Regions from separate parts of the Streptomyces sp. NPDC059816 genome, predicted to be linked through region 2. Evidence: riboswitches for the same ligand, from Rfam matches in the RefSeq annotation. Region 2 holds a riboswitch; each other region holds the start of a gene.
What was found. Region 2 has a riboswitch for cobalamin ahead of metE (5-methyltetrahydropteroyltriglutamate--homocysteine S-methyltransferase). Riboswitches for the same ligand answer to the same signal wherever they lie in the genome.
Positions count from the first base shown of each region.

Region 1: it holds a riboswitch for cobalamin, as region 2 does, so the genes downstream of both, ACFV88_RS02735 (cobalamin biosynthesis protein) here and metE (5-methyltetrahydropteroyltriglutamate--homocysteine S-methyltransferase) in region 2, are expected to answer to the same signal.
Region 3: it holds a riboswitch for cobalamin, as region 2 does, so the genes downstream of both, ACFV88_RS26925 ((2Fe-2S) ferredoxin domain-containing protein) here and metE (5-methyltetrahydropteroyltriglutamate--homocysteine S-methyltransferase) in region 2, are expected to answer to the same signal.

Region 1 covers NZ_JBHWIQ010000002.1:23,028-29,115, reverse strand. Annotated here, with positions in the region: gene ACFV88_RS02745 (putative cobaltochelatase) at 1-314, opposite strand, end outside; gene ACFV88_RS02740 (cobyric acid synthase) at 505-2,046, opposite strand; gene ACFV88_RS02735 (cobalamin biosynthesis protein) at 2,046-3,023, opposite strand; cobalamin riboswitch at 3,168-3,294, opposite strand; gene ACFV88_RS02730 (hypothetical protein) at 3,476-3,712, opposite strand; gene ACFV88_RS02725 (anion permease) at 3,722-4,978, opposite strand; gene ACFV88_RS02720 (alpha/beta hydrolase family protein) at 5,372-6,088, shown strand, end outside.
Region 2 covers NZ_JBHWIQ010000032.1:7,749-13,836, forward strand. Annotated here, with positions in the region: gene ACFV88_RS31155 (TetR/AcrR family transcriptional regulator) at 1-482, opposite strand, end outside; gene ACFV88_RS31160 (winged helix-turn-helix domain-containing protein) at 591-1,301, shown strand; gene ACFV88_RS31165 (MFS transporter) at 1,298-2,626, shown strand; gene ACFV88_RS31170 (tetratricopeptide repeat protein) at 2,673-3,050, opposite strand; cobalamin riboswitch at 3,186-3,405, shown strand; gene metE (5-methyltetrahydropteroyltriglutamate--homocysteine S-methyltransferase) at 3,593-5,917, shown strand; gene ACFV88_RS31180 (ECF transporter S component) at 5,982-6,088, opposite strand, start outside.
Region 3 covers NZ_JBHWIQ010000023.1:82,062-88,149, reverse strand. Annotated here, with positions in the region: gene ACFV88_RS26940 (ferric reductase-like transmembrane domain-containing protein) at 1-128, opposite strand, end outside; gene ACFV88_RS26935 (hypothetical protein) at 320-976, shown strand; gene ACFV88_RS26930 (sigma-70 family RNA polymerase sigma factor) at 1,038-1,673, shown strand; cobalamin riboswitch at 1,835-1,962, shown strand; gene ACFV88_RS26925 ((2Fe-2S) ferredoxin domain-containing protein) at 2,023-2,412, shown strand; gene ACFV88_RS26920 (ABC transporter substrate-binding protein) at 2,472-3,452, shown strand; gene ACFV88_RS26915 (FecCD family ABC transporter permease) at 3,563-4,567, shown strand; gene ACFV88_RS26910 (ABC transporter ATP-binding protein) at 4,564-5,412, shown strand; gene ACFV88_RS26905 ((2Fe-2S)-binding protein) at 5,466-6,088, shown strand, end outside.

The sequences.
Region 1 (6,088 bases), on a different contig from region 2:
ACCAGCCGGTCCTCGGACGCGCCGACCGGGAGTTCCACCATGCGGGCGGGCCGGTCGGTGGCGGGGCCCGGCTCGTGGGGGCCGTCCGGGCAGCCCGGGTCGGGGGCGTGCGGCGCGCACGAGAAGCGGCAGCCGGTGACCGTCGCCACCTCGGGCAGCAGCGAGGCCAGGGCGCGGACCGCGGTGCTCTTGGCGGTGCCCTTCTCGCCGCGCACCAGGACGCCGCCGACCGCGGGTGACACCGCGTTCAGCAGCAGTGCGAGCCGGAGGTCGTCCTGGCCGACGATGGCGGTGAATGGATACGGGGTGGTCACCCGTGGCCCTCCCTGTCGATGGGGTCGATGGGGTCGATCGGGTTCCCGCGGGGCGCGGACGGTGTCCCGGGTGCATGGGCGTCGGCCCGCGTCCCCGCTTCGGTGTCCGTCGCCCCGTGGGCTCGGTGTGCTCCTGCGCCGGGCGCCCCGCGTCCGCGGGCCGCCGTGGCCGGTCCGCCGGCCGGGCGCCTCACGGGGCGCCCGGCGGAACGAAGGGCAGGCCGGGCGGCGGGCCCGAGACGATGAGGTCGCGCAGTGCGTCGGTGTCCGTGTGGTGTTCGATCAGATCGGCGAGGCGGTCGAGTTGCTCCTCGCGCAGCGCGGCGAACGAGGTGTCCGCCGCGGGGACGAAGCGGCGGCCGGCGCGCGCGGCGACCTCCCGCAGGAAGGCCCGCCGGAAGCCGTCCGACTCCAGCGAACCGTGCCAGTGGGTGCCCCACACGGAGCCCACCCGGCAGCCGTCGAGGAAGGGTTCCCCGCCCCGTACGTCGGCGACGCCGTGGTGGATCTCGTAGCCGTCGACCCGCTCGCCGAGCGCCGTGCCCGACGGCCGGGCGAGGGTCTTCTCGCGGGCGAACCGGATCCGTACCGGCAGCAGTCCCAGCCCGTCCACGGTGCCGGTGCGGGACTCGACCTCGTCCTCGATGCGTTCGCCCATCACCTGGAACCCGCCGCAGATCCCGAGCACGGGCCGGCCCTCGGCGGCCCGCCGCAGCAGCACCTCGGCGAGCCCCCGCTCCCGTAGCCAGCGCAGTGCGGCCACCGTCCCCCGGGTGCCGGGGACGATCACGAGGTCGGCGTCCGCCGCTTCCTCGGGCCGGTCGACGAAGCGCACCACGACGCCCGGTTCGGCGGCGAGCGCGTCCACGTCGGTGAAGTTGGACATCAACGGCACCGCGCACACCGCGATCCGCAGGACCTCCGCGCCGACCGGAGCAGCGGCCGAGGACTCGCGGACGGTGCCCCGCAGCGACACCCGCAGGCCGTCCTCCTCGTCGATGCCCAGCCCGTGCTGGAAGGGCAGCACCCCGTAGGTGGGGCGGCCGGTGAGGCTGCGGAGCATGTCGAGCCCCGGCTCCAGCAGCGAGACGTCGCCGCGGAACTTGTTCACCAGGTAGCCGGCGACGAGTTCCTGGTCCTCGGGGGCCAGCAGCGCGGTGGTGCCGAAGAACGAGGCGAACACCCCGCCGCGGTCGATGTCGCCGACGACGAGCACCGGCAGCCTCGCCGCCCGGGCGATCCCCATGTTGACGATGTCCGTGCGCCGCAGATTGATCTCGGCGGGGCTGCCAGCACCCTCGCAGACCACCACGTCGTGGGTGGCCCGCAGTTCCTCCAGACACTCCACGACGGTGCCTAGCAGCGCCTCGCGCCCCCCGGGCACCGGCTCGCCCTCGGTCGGCCCGCCGCGCGCGCCGAAGAAGCCGCGGGCGCTCATCTCGCCGACCGGGCGCCCCTTCAGCACGACCTGACTGGTGCGGTCGCCCCCCGGCTTCAGCAGCACCGGGTTCATCAACGCGCTGGGCTCCACCCCGGCGGCCTGGGCCTGCATGGCCTGGGCCCGGCCGATCTCGGCGCCGTCCCGGGTGACGAAGGAGTTGAGGGACATGTTCTGTCCCTTGAACGGCGCGACCTTCACGCCCTGGCGCGCCAGCCACCGGCAGATCCCGGCGGTCACCACGCTCTTGCCCGCGTCGGACGTCGTCCCCGCGACCAGCAGTCCGCCCCGCATCATCCCCGCTCCCGTCCGGTGCCCGTACCGGTGCGCCGGACGCGGCGGGCCGTGAGCAGCCCGCGCCCCGCCGCGCACACGGCCAACGTCAGCCAGCCCACCCGCCGCGACAGCCGTACCGCCCGTTCGACGTCCCCGAGCGCGACGGCCCGTCCGGCGCCGTTCAGCACCGGTCGGTGTTCGATCCGCCCGCCGTAGGACAGGGTGCCCCCGAGCCGGACGCCGAGGGCGCCGGCGAACGCGCTTTCGGCGACGCCCGCGTTGGGGCTCGGATGGCGTCCCGCATCGGCGCGCCAGGCCCGGGCCGAGGCCGCGGGGGCGCCGCCGGCCAGTACCGCGAGGGCACCGGTGAGTCGGGCCCCGGGCCAGCCCATGACGTCGTCGAGCCGCGCCGAGGCCCAGCCGAAGCGGCGGTGGCGCGGCGACTTGTGGCCGACCATGGCGTCCAGGGTGTTGACGGCCCGGAAGGCGACGAGTCCGGGCACCCCGCCGACGGCCCCCCACACCAGCGCGCCGACCACGGCGTCGGAGGTGTTCTCGGCGACCGACTCGACCACCGCGCGGGCGATCCCGTCGGCGTCCAGGGACCGCGGGTCGCGCCCGCACAGGTGCGGCAGCCGTGCGCGGGCCGCCGCCACCTCGCCCGCGGCGAGCGCGGCGCCGATCGCCCGGGCCTCCCGGCCCAGACTGGTCCCGCCGAGCACCGTCCAGGTGGCGGCGGCGGTCAGCGCGACGGACGCGGCGGGGGAGCGGTCGGCCGCGCGGGCGGCCAGCGCGGCAGCTGCCGTCACGCCCCCGGCGCACAGCGCGGTGTGCAGTGCGCCCCAGCCGCGGTGGTCGCGCCACAGCACGTGTTCGACGGCGCCCGCGGCACGACCGAAGGCAGCGACCGGGTGGCCCCGTCGGGGGTCACCGAACAACAGGTCGCCGATCAGTCCGGCGGTGGCGCCGTACGCGAAGGTTCGCCCGGCCCGCATCGGCTCAGTCCGCCGTGCCCCGGAGGACCTTCGAAGGGTGGAGGGGTCCCGCGCCGTGGCGTACGGGACCGGGAGACGGGCGCCCCGGCATCGTGGTGGTCCTCACTCAGGGTCCGCGCCCTGGGTCGACGGATACGTCGGCGAGAGTCTCCTGGCTCCCGGATCGGCGCTTCCCCCGGTCTTCCAGCCGCTGGGGCTGTGACGTCCGGTGTGGGGGAGCGCTCCCCGGTGACAGTGGCGGGACCGCGCCGGATTCGCACCGGCTTCCTCTGCTGCCGCCGTAATGGCTCGGGAAGTCCACCACGCCCCGAGAACACCCGTCAACCGCGCGCTGACCTGCGGCGGGGCAGTGTGTGAAGACCCACATGCGAACGGTCCGGCCGGTCACCGCGGGGGAGCGGTGACCGGCCGGACCGTCAGGACCCGTGCGGGTCCGGTGGATCAGGGGGTGATCAGGCGACGATCAGGTAGATGCCGTACGTGACGGCGGCCACGCACAGGGCGAAGCAGGCGTAGGCGCCGGTGGCGGCGACGGCCGCCGATCCGCCCTTGGGACCGCCCTCCGCGGCGAGCGCCGCCTCCCGCTTGGAGAGTCCGACGATGCCGAGGGTGAAGAGACCCACGAGAGCCACCGTGACCACGAGGCTGACGCCGAACACGGAGGCGAGTGCTGCCCAGTCGATATTCATGGAGGTTCCTTACACCTTGGCGGTCCGCGGCGCGGACTCCGTCGAGGGGTCCTGCTTCGCCGGGAGGGTGGCCGTGAGGTCACCCAGGGCGGTGGCGTCGGCGACCGGACCGGCCGGCGGCGGGGTCACCGCGGCGATGGCGGTGGTGACGACGCCCGCGGGCTCGTCGACGTCGTTGACGTTGGTGTGGTCGATGACCTCCCGGCGGGAGATCAGCCAGATCGCGGTCGACCCGGCGACGAGCAGCGCGCCCGTGACGGCGATGCCCCAGGGGCCCTGCTTGGTGAGCAGTTCCGCGAGCGCACCGACCACACCGGCGGCCGGCAGGGTCAGACCCCAGGCGACGAACATCCGGGTGGCGGTCGACCAGCGGACGACCCCGCCCTTGCGGCCGAGGCCCGCGCCCATCACGGCACCGGAGCAGGACTGCGTGGTGGAGAGCGAGAAGCCCAGGTGCGAGGAGGCCAGGATGACCGTCGCGGCACTGGTCTGGGCGGCGAAGCCCTGCGGGGGCTGGAGGTCGGTGAGACCGCGGCCCATCGTGCGGATGATGCGCCAGCCGCCGAGGTAGGTGCCGAGCGCGATGGCGATACCGGCGGAGGCGATGACCCAGACCGGCGGGTTCGACCCGGGAGCCAGGGCACCACCGGTGACCAGCGCCAGGGTGATGATGCCCATGGTCTTCTGCGCGTCGTTGGTGCCGTGCGCGAGGGAGACGAGTCCGGCCGAGGAGATCTGCCCGATGCGGTAGCCCTTGGAGGTCGACTTGTCGTCGGCCTTCTTGCCGATCTTGTAGGTCAGGCGGGTCGCGAGCATCGCGGCCAGACCGGCCACCAGCGGAGCGGCGACGGCGGGGATCAGGACCTTGGTGACGACGGTCGAGCCGTTCACCGAGTCCCAGCCGGCCGACATGACGGCGGCACCGATGAGGCCACCGAACAGGGCGTGCGAAGAGCTGGACGGCAGGCCCAGGAGCCACGTGAACAGGTTCCAGAGGATGGCGCCGACGAGCGCCGCGAAGATCACCTCTGGCTGTATGCCGTCTTCGTTGATCATGCCGCCCGAGATCGTCTTGGCGACCTCGACCGAAAGGAAGGCTCCGACCAGATTGAGCACGGCGGACATGGCCACCGCCGTCTTGGGCTTCATTGCGCCTGTCGAGATGGTCGTCGCCATCGCGTTGGCTGTGTCGTGGAAACCGTTCGTGAAATCGAACACGAGAGCGGTGACGATCACGATTCCGAGGAGGAGCGTGATGTTTTCCATTTACCCAGGCTTCTGTTGGACGACAGTGGCGGTTGGAACGTAGGCAACCTGAGTGAACGGAAGATGAACTGAGGCGGGCATCGCGGTGTCTCAATCTGGAGCAAGGCTATTCCGCATGGGGGGACCGGATGATCGGGCGGTGCCGCGAGGCCGGAACGGTGGGCTCCGGGGCTCCCGGCGCAAGCGGTTGCCGCACTCTGCCGGGGGGTCGGTTCACCACCTCATCCGACTGTACGACCCTCACTCCACCCGGCGACCCGACGATCCGCTTTGCCCCAAATAAGTAAGGAACATCACCCCACCCTCCCACCCGACGATCACACCCCGCCCGCACCCCCCGCCGCGGCGCGTCCCCGCTGGCCGCGGGCCCCGCCCACCCCGACACTGGGAGACGTGCGTACAGCCCGAGTGGCGGCCGCGGCCGCCACCGCCACCACAGCGACCACCGCCCTGCTGGCCCTGGCCGCGGGCCGCTTCGCCAGCAACGCCGCCCTCAGACCCCGTCCCGGCCACCCGCTGCCCACCGACCCCCGGCTCACCGTCCACACGGTCACCGCCGACCGGGTCACCCTCACCCGGGACCTCTCCAGCCTGCGCCCCGGCACCTACGGCCTCACCGGCCACGGCGTCCACGCGGTGGTGGGCCCGGTCCTCCCGGACGCCCCCCACACCGCCGACACGGTCGTGCGCCGCCTGGAACGCGTCACCCACGGCACCCTGGACGCGGGCGCCGAGGTCCGGCTCACCCCCCAGGTCCACGTCGGTGACCCCCGCACCGCCCTCGGCCTGGACCACGAGGACGTCCAGATCCTCGGCGAGACGGGCCCGCTGCCCGCCTGGCTGGTGCCCTCCGCCCGCGACACCTGGGTCATCGCGGTGCACGGCCTGGGCACCACCCGTGAACACCCGATGGTCGTCATGGACTTCCTGCACCGCCGCCGCTTCCCCGTGCTGTGCCTCGCCTACCGGGGAGACCGCGGCGCGCCCCGCGCCCCGGACGGCCTCAGCCACCTGGGCGAGACCGAATGGCGCGACCTGGACGCCGCGATGCGCCACGCCGTCCGCCAGGGCGCGCAGCGCATCGTCCTGCACGGCTGGTCCACCGGCGCC
Region 2 (6,088 bases):
ATCTGGGCCAGGACCGTGCCGGCCATCGCGTCCGCCGCCTCCGGTGAGCGCCCTTCGGCGATCAGGAGTTCGGTGAGGATCGCCTGCCAGCCCCCGTACTCGTCGGCGCATGCGCGCCGTAGTTCCTCGTTGTCGCCCGAGACCTCCAGGGCGACGGCCGCGAGCGGGCAGCCCTTGGTGTAACCGGACCGTTCCATGCGGTCTCCGAGTGCGTCCAGTAGGCGTCGCACCAGGTCGCCCGGGGCGGGTCCGTCCTCGCTCAGGGTGCGCAGCAGCCCGCCGATCCCGGCTCCCGCCCCCGACAGCGCGGCGGCCACCAACTGGTCCTTGCCGGCCGGGAAGTGGAAGTACAGGGAGCCGCGTGGCGCGCCGCTGTCGGCGATCACCTGGTTGAGTCCGGTGCCGTGGTAGCCGCGGGCCTCGATGAGGTCCCTCGTGGCGGCGATCATCCTGGCCCGCGTTTCCTCGCCCTTGGCTCCCATGGCCGGAACGGTAGACCGATCTGCATATTCTGTCCAGGCTCCACAGTGCGAAGAACTCTTCGCGAAAGACTGTTCGCGAAGAGTTCTTCGCACCTATCGTGTCCTCTCATGAACGACACGGCGGCCTCCGACCCCGATCGATCCGTACTGGACCTGTCCCTCGACCCCCGAGCCCTGCGCGTCCTCGCCCATCCCGTTCGCGTCGCCCTGCTCACCCATCTGCGGTGGCACGGGCCCGCCACCGGACGACAACTCGCCCGCCGCTTCGACCTGGACTCGGGTGCGGCCAGCTACCACCTGCGCAGGCTCGCGGCCGGCGGACTCATCGAGGAGGACCGGGAGCGGGGCAGCAAACGGGAGCGGTGGTGGCGACCGAGGCACACCACGACCGAGCACGACCCCGCCCACACCGGTGCTGACGGAACGGACCAACGCGCCTACGTCCAGGCCGTCGCCCTCGCCCAGAGCGAGACCCTGCGCAGGGTGGCCACCGAGACGGTGCCCGCGCTGCCCGACCCGTGGTTCGGGGCACTGGCCTTCACCGACCACCAGCTGTGGCTGACGCCGGACGAGGCCCGCCGGATGCAGCACGAACTGGCGGAGGTGATCGCACGGTACGAGGCCCGGGGCGACGCCCGCCGCACCGAAGCCCACCGGACGGAAGCCGCGGGGCCGGTCGCCGCCCACGTGCAGATCTACGCCACCTCCGAAGCACCCCGGACGACGAACGCACGCGGTGTCGGCCCGACGGACGGCTCGACGGACGGGGCGGGAGACGAGGCGGGAGACGGGGCGACGGGAACGGAGGGGGCCGGGTGAGCGACGACGGATCCGGTCACGGCCGTGCAGGGCTGGAACCAGGAACCCCGACCGCGGGGATCGCCCGTCCGTGCGTCACCCACCCGACCGAAGCGGAACGGGACGGGCGACCCGTCTACCGCGACGCCAACGTGCTGCGCTGGCTCGGTGCGTACACCGCCTCGGTGACCGGCGACGTCGCCTACTACTTCGTCCTCACCTGGGCGGCCTCACGGGTCGCGGGCGCCGCCCAGGTGGGCCTGGTCCTGGCGGTGGGCGCCGCGCCCCGGGCCGTCCTGATGCTGGGCGGCGGCGTCCTGGCCGACCGGTTCGGACCCCGCCGCGTACTCATCGCCAGCGACGCCGTCCGCAGTGCGATGGTCGCCGCCGTTGCCCTGGTGACCTGGATCGCCGGGCCCGGTCTGTGGTCCCTGTGCCTGCTCGCCCTGGCCTTCGGGATCGTCGACGCCGTGTTCATGCCCGCGGTCGGCGCGCTGCCCCCGCGCATCGCCCCGGTCGCCCAGCTGGCCCGGGTGCAGGCCCTGCGGGGGCTCGCCGTGCGACTCGGGAACGCGGTGGGCCCGCTGATCGCGGCGGCCGTGGTGGCCGTCGGCGGCGCGGCGGCCGGGTTCGCGGTGGCGGGAGTGCTGTTCGTGGTGTCGCTGGTGCTGATCGTCCTGGTGCGGATCGCGCCCCTGGCGCCCTCCCCGGCCGGTGGGCCGTCCGGACGGGACCGTCCGGCCACCACCTTCCGGGACGACCTCCGCGAGGGGTGGCAACTGCTGCGCGGTGACCGGCGGTTGGCGCGCCTGGTCACCGTTCTCGCCCTCGGCGAGATGTGCTTCAGCGGCCCGCTCGCCGCCGGCCTCGTCCTGTTCACCCAGGACCGGGGCTGGGGGCCCGCCGAACTGGGCGGCCTCCTGGCGGCGTTCAGCATCGGCGGGGCGGCGACGGGACTGGTGTTGGCCACCGTCTCCCGGGTTCCCCGCGCACCCGCCGTCATGGCCACGGCGCTCCTGCTCTGCGGGCTGGCCGTGGCGGCCTTGGGCCGGACGCAGACCACGTCGACCGCACTGCTGTGCTGCGGCCTGGTGGGTGCGGCGTCCGGTACCGCGGGAACACTCGCGCACACGTTGGTGCAACGGGCCACCGAACCGCGGTACCTCGGACGGATCACCTCCGTCACGACCCTGTGCACCCTCGGACTCGCGCCCGCCCTCTACCCCCTGGCGGGTGTCGTCACCGCACGGTGGGGCACCGGTGCGTTCTTCCTCGGCTGCGGGGCCGTCTGCATCGCCGCGGTGGCGCTGTCGCTCACCGCGCCGGTGCGGCGCGCGGAGCTATGACCGCGCGCCGCACCGGGACCCGCCCGGACGACGGGTGCGCCCGGAGTCAGACGCCGTCGTTCGCCGCGGCGCCGTCGGTCGGGGAGAACTCCCCGGCGAACGCAGCCGCCATCCGCAGCTGAGGGGCCGCCTCGGCGTCCCGCCCCTGACGCTCCAGCGTCCGGCCCAGCATCAGCCGCGCGTAACCCTCGACGGGGTCCCGCTCCAGGACCGCGCGAAGCTGCTCCTCCGCCCGACCCAGCTGGGCGGAGTGGTAGTAGGCACGGGCGAGCAACAGACGCGGGGCGACCTGCTCCGGCTCCTCCTCGACCAGACCGCCCAGGATGCGTGCGGCCGTCAGGTACTCCTTGGAGTCGAAGAACATGCGGGCCCGGTCCCAGCGCTCCGCCGCCGTGCCGAACTCGTAGTACGCCGTGCTCACCATGACCTCCTTCGACGATGTGACACCCGGCCCAACCGGGTCGGACGGGTGGATATTCCCCGAGCCCCCGGGCCCGCGGGCGTCTCACCTCACCATCCGAAATGTGGGCGGCACTGTCCGAACCCGGACGGTCCCTCTAAGCTGATCGGTGCAGCTGGTTCGCCCTGTCCGCCAGACAGACGCGTCGCAAGAGGGAACCCGGTGGGAATCCGGGACTGCCCCGCAGCGGTGAGTGGGAACGACCGCCGTCATACGCACTGGATCCGGGCAACGGATCTGGGAAGCGACGGCCAGTAGGTGTCCGTTTCGACGGATGTGCCCGCGAGTCCGAAGACCTGCCCGCTGCCCGTGCGCGACCGATCGCGCACGGCATCCCGGTGACCTCGTGGGCGGGTCGGAGGAACCTCGGACAACCGTCCGGGGAGTACACACCAGACGGACCGCTGCGCCCCGCGCGCACCACCGGACCCGTCAGGTCTGTCGTCCCTTCGCGTCCTCGTCCCGTCCCCGGGATGCTCAGGACACATCTCGCGAAGGAGAGTTCCGTGACAGCCCAGCCCGCAGCCGCGGCAGCACGAGCCACCGTGTACGGCTACCCCCGCCAGGGCCAGCACCGGGAACTGAAGAAGGCCGTCGAGGGTTACTGGAAGGGCCGCGTCACCGCCGACACCCTCCGTCAGACCGCCGCCGACCTCCGTCGGACGAACTGGCGACGACTGGCCGACGCCGGCGTCCACGAAGTGCCGACCGGCGACTTCTCGTACTACGACCACGTGCTGGACACCAGCGTCATGGTCGGCGCCGTCCCCGAACGGCACCGCGGTGCCCACACGGCGGATCTGCTGGACGGCTACTTCGCCATGGCGCGCGGCACCCAGGACGTGGCGCCGCTGGAGATGACCAAGTGGTTCGACACCAACTACCACTACCTGGTCCCCGAACTCGGCCCCGACACCGTCTTCCGGGCCGACTCGACCAAGCAGGTCCGTGAACTGAAGGAAGCCCTCGCCCTCGGGCTGACCGCCCGCCCGGTCCTCGTCGGCCCCGTGACCTATCTGCTGCTGGCCAAGCCCGCACCCGGCGTCGCCCCCGACTTCGAGCCGCTGACCCTGCTGGACCGGCTGCTGCCCGTGTACGCCGAGGTCCTCGCCGACCTGCGTGCCGCCGGCGCCGAATGGGTCCAACTCGACGAACCGGCCCTGGTCCAGGACCGCACCCCGGCCGACCTGAACGCCGCCGCCCGCGCCTACCGCGACCTCGGCGCAGTCACCGCACGGCCCAAGCTGCTGGTCGCCTCGTACTTCGACCGCCTCGGCGACGCCCTGCCCGTCCTCGCCAAGGCTCCCGTCGAGGGCCTCGCACTCGACTTCACGGAGCGCGCCGCCAAAAACCTCGACGACCTCGCCGCCGTCGGTGGCCTGCGGGGCAAGCGCCTGGTCGCGGGGGTGGTCAACGGCCGCAACATCTGGATCAACGACTACGAGAAGTCCCTCGCCACCCTCGGCACCCTGCTCGGCCTCGCCGACCGGGTGGACGTGGCCGCTTCCTGCTCCCTGCTCCACGTCCCGCTGGACGCCACCGCCGAACGGGACGTCGACCCGCAGATCGCCCGCTGGCTCGCCTTCGCCCAGCAGAAGACCGCCGAGATCGTCACCCTGGCCAAGGGACTCGCCCAGGGCACCGGCGCCATCACCGCGGAACTCGCGGCCAACCGGGCCGACCTGGCCTCCCGCGCGGGGTCCCCCCTCACCCACGACCCGGCGGTCCGGGCCCGCACCGCCGCCGTCACCGACGCCGACGGCCGCCGCTCCCTGCCCTACGCCGAGCGCACCGCCGCCCAGCGGTCCCACCTGGGCCTGCCGCTGCTGCCCACCACCACCATCGGCTCCTTCCCGCAGACCAACGAACTGCGCACCGCGCGCGCCGACCTACGGGCGCGACGCCTGGACACCGCCGGGTACGAGGAGCGCATCAAGGACGAGATCCGGGAGGTCATCGCCTTCCAGGAGAAGGCGGGCATCGACGTACTGGTGCACGGCGAGCCCGAACGCAACGACATGGTGCAGTACTTCGCCGAACAGCTCACCGGCTACCTCGCCACCCAACACGGCTGGGTCCAGTCCTACGGCACCCGTTACGTCCGGCCGCCGGTGCTGGCCGGGGACATCTCCCGACCCGAGCCGATGACCGTCCGCTGGACCGCCTACGCCCAGTCGCTCACCGAACGGCCCGTCAAGGGCATGCTGACCGGTCCGGTCACCATGCTCGCCTGGTCCTTCGTCCGCGACGACCAGCCCCTCGGCGACACCGCCCGCCAGGTCGCCCTCGCCCTGCGCGACGAGGTCAACGACCTCGAAGCCGCCGGGACCTCCGTCATCCAGGTCGACGAACCCGCACTCCGGGAGACCCTGCCGCTGCGCTCCGCCGACCACGCGGACTACCTGGACTGGGCCACGGAGTCGTTCCGCCTCACCACCAGCGGGGTGCGTCCGGCCACCCAGATCCACACCCACATGTGCTACGCCGAGTTCGGTGACATCGTCCAGGCGATCGACGACCTCGACGCCGACGTCATCAGCCTGGAGGCCGCGCGTTCCCACATGCAGGTCGCACGTGAACTCGCCGCCCACGGCTATCCGCGCGAGGCGGGACCCGGCGTGTACGACATCCACTCCCCGCGGGTGCCCAGCGCGCAGGAAGCGGTCGCCCTGCTGCGCAAGGGACTTGAGGCCATCCCGGCCGAACGTCTCTGGGTCAACCCCGACTGCGGACTGAAGACCCGCGGTTGGCCCGAGACCCGGGCCTCCCTGGAAAACCTGGTCGCCGCAGCCCGCGAGGTCCGCTCCGGTCTCACGTCCCGCAACGCCTGACGCCACCGGTCGGGGGCGGACACCCGCCCCCGACCGAGGGCCCCCATGCATCCGGCCGAGACGCTCAGCCCGGCCCGCCTGGCCCCGCCCCGGCCCCGAACCCGGACGGCGGGGAGTCCGGCGGCGCACCGTCGCGGGGCGCGGCGAAGCGCACCGGGGCCTGGAAGCGGG
Region 3 (6,088 bases), on a different contig from region 2:
CGGGGGCGGGGCGGCGCCGTCGACACGCCCGACGGTCCGGGGGGCGCACCTACGGCGGGAGAGGACTCGGAACCGGGCGCAGCACGGTCGTTTGTGGGGTTCACGGCGAGGGGCTCCGCTTCTGTCACGTGTCAATGAGGTCGTGCACGACCGGGTGGGGCCGGTCGCACACGTAGTCGGATGCGGAGGGCGGAAAGTTCCCGGGAGCGGGTAGTGACATGGGTCACGACACACGGTGTCCACAAACGGGGGCGATCGCGCCAACTGTCCGGTCAAAGCCCTTACCCGGGACCCGTATCCCACTGGCACCATGACTCTCATGGGAGCCGGAACCGCACTCCGCCTCACGCACGCGACGATCCTCGTCGCCGTGTGCGTCGTGGTGTCCGGGCTCGGCCACGCCCTGGCGTCGGGGGTCTCGCCCTCGTTCCAGGGGTATGCGGTCGCGGTTCCCCCGGTGTCACTGCTCGCCTGGCGACTGACCCGCAGGGAACGGTCCGCGGGCGCGGTGATCGGGGCGAGCGCCGGGGCCCAGGTCATGCTGCACGCACTGTTCGGTCTGACCCACGGCCCGGGCGGCACGGCACACGGGGTCCACACGGCCCATCCGCGCCCCGCCACCGCGGACGGCACGGGCCTGGCCGGGAGCACCGCACTCGCCCTCTTCCGTTCCCTGCGTGGCCTGTTCGACCTCTCTTCGGTCAGCTCGGGCATGGCCAGCGCGCACGTGCTCGCGGGTGCGGTGTGCGGCTGGTGGCTCTGGCGGGGGGAGCGCGCGCTCGCCCAACTCGGCCGGGCGCTGGCGCTGTTCCTCGGGGGCCTGCTGCGGTTCGCCGTGGCCGCCCTGTGCGGGGCGCAGGTCCTGCCGGTGGCGACTCCCGCCCCGGTCGAGCGTCGTGCGTCCGACCGCCTCCCGTCCCCGCTCGCCCTGTTGCGCGCGGCCCCTCGACGAGGACCCCCTCCTTTCGCGTCCTGAGGTTTTGTCCACTTATTTCACCTTTGACGGGTTAAATCCCGGACGCGAAGGGCGATTTGTCATGCCTTATTCACCTGGAGAAGGCGCACGATCCACCCGCAACGGCGCTGCCGCCGCCCGGCACGCGCACCGCGACGCGGAGATCACCACCTGGGCGCTGGCCGCCGGCCTCGGCGACCAGCGCGCCGCCGAACTCTTCGTCCACGCCACCTATGACGACGTACGGCGGTTCGTCGCCCATCTGACCACCGATGTCCCGGGTTCGGAGGATCTGGCCCAGGAAACCTTTCTGCGCGCACTGACCAGCCTCAGCGGATTCGCCGGACGGTCCTGCGCACGCACCTGGCTGCTGGCGATCGCCCGCCGGGTCGTCGTGGACCGGCTGCGCCGGGCCTCCGCACGGCCCAGGATCGCGGACAGCGCCGACTGGCTGACCGCCGCGGAGCGCGCGCAGCCCCGCCACCTCCCCGGCTTCGAGGAATCGGTGGCCTTCATGGACGCGCTCGACTCGCTGGAACCCGGACGGCGCCAGGCGTTCGCCCTGACCCGGCTCCTCGGCCTGTCCTACGCGGAGGCCGCGGAGGCCCTCGACTGCCCCGTGGGAACCATCCGCTCCCGGGTGGCACGTGCCCGTCGGGACCTGGCCGCCAGCTGGTTGGAGCAACCGAGCGGGGCCCCCGCCCTCGTGGCGGCCTGACCGCCGTCCCGGTGCGGGCGGCACTCACCGCCCGCACCGGGACCGGCCCGTTCCCGCGGCCCGTTCCCGCGGTCCGGGCGTGTGACCTGCGCAGCAACCGCGTCCCAGGCATGGGTTCCGGGCGCCGGGTCTGTCATGATGACGCGGAAAGGCGACGGCGGAACGAGGAAACCGGTGTGAATCCGGTGCGGTCCCGCCACTGTGATCGGCGAGCGAACCCCGAACGGCCCACTGCCCCTGTGCGGGTGGGAAGGGCGGGGCGAGCGGTGACCCGAGAGCCAGGAGACTCACGCGGTCGCCTCCTCGACAGAACTGGGGCGGATCTCCCCAGAGGGGAGCGTGAGTCGGGATGCCCGAAGGGCCGCTGGCCGACGATCCGGTGCCGTGCCGGGTCGTGGTGTGCCGGGACTGCTGCTGCGGCAGCGCGAAGGTGATCGGAGTCGATCACTCCGCGCAGGTGGCGCGGCTGCGCGAGGCGACCTCGGTGACGGTCGCCGCCTGCCTGGACGTCTGCGATCAGGCCAATGTGATCGTCGTCCGCCCGTCGGCCGCCGGACGCGCCGCCGGGGCACGTCCCGTCTGGCTCGGCCTCGTCAACGACTCCGACGCCACCGAGGACATCGTCTCCTGGGTCCGCGCCGGCGGCCCGGGGGTCGCCGCACCACCGGACGTCCTCGACCTCTACGTCTTCACCCCGCCGCGGCGGGTCCGTACCGCGCAGTCCGACGCGACGCACTGAACCAACGAACCGATCGCGGGCGGCGCCGTGCCGTCCGCGGTGAGAGGACCGACCACACCATGGCCAGACGCTCCGTCGCCCTGCTTGCCGCAGCCGCCTTCCTGATAGCGGGTTGCGGTGGCGGTGGCACCGACGAGAAGACCGACGGCGCGGCCTCCGCGCCCGAGGGCTTCCCGGTCACCGTCACCAACTGCGGCGTGAAGACGACGTACCAGCGTCCCCCGCAGCGGGCGGTCTCCCTGAACCAGCACGCCACCGAAGTGCTGTTGGCGCTCGGACTGGAGAAGTCCATGGTGGGCACCGCCTACTTGGACGACAAGATCCTGCCCGAGTACGCGGACGCCTACCAGGGCATCAAGGTCCTCGCGGACGAGTACCCGTCCTTCGAGGCGTTGCTCGCCGCCGAACCCGACTTCGCCTACGCGGGGTTCGCGAGCACCTTCGACGAGCAGGAGGGCCGCAGCCGCGCCGCGCTGACCAAGGCGGGCGTCAACTCCTACCTCAATGTGGAGGAGTGCCCCAAGGGGCCGGTGACGATGGACCTGATCGAGACGGAACTCCGCTCGATCGGAAAGATCTTCGGGGTGAAGGACCGCGCCGAACGCGAGGTCAAGAAGGTCCGCACGACGCTGAGCGGTGTCGAGGGCAAGCTCAAGGGCGTCGACCCGGTCGAGGTGTTCGTCTACGACAGCGGCGACAAGACGGCGTTCACCGCGGGCGGTGCCGGCATCGGCAACGAGATGATCAAGGAGGCGGGCGGCCGGAACCAGTTCGACGACCTGGACAAGCAGTTCGGCGACGTCTCGTTCGAGCAGGTCGCCGAACGGGCACCGGAGGCCATCGTCATCTACGACTACGGGGACAAGACCGTCGCCGACAAGAAGAAGTTCCTCCTCGCGCACCCCGCGTTGAAGGACGTCCCGGCGATCAAGAACAAGCGGTTCGCGGTGCTGCCGCTGTCCTCGACGGTGCTCGGCGTCCGGGTGCCCACCGGGGTGTCGGACCTCGCGCGTCAGCTGCACCCGGACCGCTTCCAGTGACCGGCGCGCCCCGGACGGCCGGGGCCGGTGCGCTGCACACCACCCGACGGGACCCGGCCCCGTCGCCCGACTCGTCGGAGCTTCGGACGGGTCGGGCCAAGCCGCCGTACGTGCTGGTCCTCGTCCTGCTGGCCGCCCTGGTGGCGGTGGCGGGGACGGCGGGCATCGCCGTCGGCTCGGTCAACGTCCCCGCGGGTCAGGTCTGGAGCATCCTGCTGCACCGGGTGCACCCCGGACTCGCCGAGACGACCTGGACCCCGGTGCGGGAGACGATCGTCATGGACGTGCGGCTGCCGCGCGTCCTGCTGTGCGCGGTGGTCGGTGCCGGACTCGCCGTCGCCGGAACCGCGCTCCAGGCCCTGGTCCGCAATCCGCTGGCCGATCCGATGCTGCTCGGGGTCTCCTCGGGCGCCTCGGTCGGTGCGGTGAGCGTCCTGGTGTTCAACCTGACGGCGTTCGGCCTGGTGACCCTGCCGCTGGCGGCGTTCTGCGGGGCGCTCGCCGCGCTGATCGCGGTGTACTTCCTCGCCCGGTCGGGCGGGCGGATGACCACCATCCGCCTGGTGCTCGCGGGCGTCGCCACCGCCGAGGTGCTGTCGGCGCTCGCCAGCTTCCTCATCGTCACCTCCAACGACCCGCACAAGACGCAGTCGGCGCTGCGCTGGATGCTCGGCGGGCTCGCCGGGACCACGTGGTCGATGCTGTGGATACCGGCCGTGGTCGTGCTCGCCGGCACGGTGGTGCTGCTCGGGGTGAGCCGCCCGTTGAACCTGCTGCTGGCCGGCGAGGAGGCGGCGACCGCGCTCGGGCTCGACGTGCACCGCTTCCGAGCGGCCATGTTCACCGTCGTCGCGCTGATGATCGGCACCATCGTCGCGGTCAGCGGTCAGATCGGCTTCGTCGGCCTCATCATGCCGCACATCGTGCGGCTGCTGGTGGGCGCCGACCACCGCCGGGCCCTGCCCGCCGCCGCGCTGCTGGGGGCGGCGTTCCTCATCGCCGCGGACCTCGCGGCACGGACCCTGATGAGCCCCGAGGAGGTCCCGGTCGGCATTCTCACCGCACTGGTCGGCGGCCCCTTCTTCCTGTGGCTGATGCGACGGAGGACGTCATGACGGCGCCGATCGAGAAGGAGGGTGCGCGGCTGCCCGGCACGGCCGCGCCCGGCGCACTGGACATCGAGGACGTGACGGTCGCCGTGGGCGGCCGGGCGCTGGTCACCGGAGTGTCCCTCCAGGTGGCCCCGGGTGAGGTGGTCGGACTCGCGGGACCCAACGGCGCGGGGAAGTCCACCCTGCTGCGCACGGTGTACCGCACGCTGCGGCCCACCTCGGGGCGGGTGCTGCTGGACGGCGAGGACGTGTGGCGACTGCCCGGCAAGCGACTGGCGAGGCAGCTGGCCGCCGTGCTCCAGGAGAGCGCGGGGGACTTCGAACTCACCGTGTACGACGTGGTGGCGATGGGGCGCACCCCGCACAAACGGGCCTTCGCCGGCGATGACGCCGACGACCGGGCGGTCATCGCCTCGGCACTGGCCCGCCTCGACGTGGACGCGCTCGCGCAGGCCCCCTTCAACCGGCTGTCCGGCGGGGAGAAGCAGCGCGTCCTGATCGCCCGCGCCCTCGCCCAGCAGGCCGGCACGATGGTGCTGGACGAGCCGACCAACCACCTGGACCTGCGCCACCAGCTGGACGTGCTGCGGCTGGTGCGGCAACTCGGCGTCACCACGGTCGTCGCCCTGCACGACCTGAACCTCGCCGCCGCCTTCTGCGACCGGCTCTGCGTGCTCGCGGCCGGTCGGGTCGTCGCGCTGGGCCCGCCGGCGGAGGTCCTCACCCGGGAGTTGCTGTCCGAGGTGTACCGGGTGGAGGCCGAGGTCGACCGGCATCCGGTCACCGGGGTCCCGCACATCACCCTGGTGACCGGGGACGAGGGTCCGACGCGGGCGTTCCGCCCGTGACGGGCTCCCCGCCTCCGGTCGGGCACCGCCGGGCGGACGAGCGCCCGAACGCCGTGGACCCCGGCGACCCCGGCGAGGCGACGGCCCCGCCGGCCGAGGTCGCCGCGGCCCTGCGCGACGTGGCGGAACTCGGCGGCTTCTTCTCGGTGCGGGTGGGCGGACCCGACGCCGGCTGGCACTCCCTCGGGGAGGCGTACGCGCGCGGCGTGCCCGATCTGATCGCGGCGACCACGGCCCGCCACCGCAGCGAGGAGCCGCGGGTCGCCGCGTCGATCACCCAGCTCAGCCAGGCCGCCCGGCTGTGGTCACCGCTCCTCGCGTGCACGGTCCTGCACGGCGTCGTGCCCGACCTGTCCCGTCTGCAACGCGCCGACGAAGGGCCTGCGCTGCGGCTGCCGCGGGCCACCGGGCGGTACGCGGCCCGGGTCCCCCGGCTCGTGGACGAGCTGTACGACACGGTGGTGACCCGGCGGCTGGACGCATTGCGCGCCGGGCTCCCCGTCAAGGTGTCCCCCCGGCTCCTGGACGGGAACACCGCCTCCGCGCTGGTCGAGGCGGGGCGGGCCGTCCTGGCCGCCCGGCCGGGGGCGCGCGGGCGGCTGGAGCCCCTGGTGGACCGGCTGCTGAGCACGGGCCGCCTCGCCGGTACGGGCTCGGTCACCGGCCCGGACCTGAC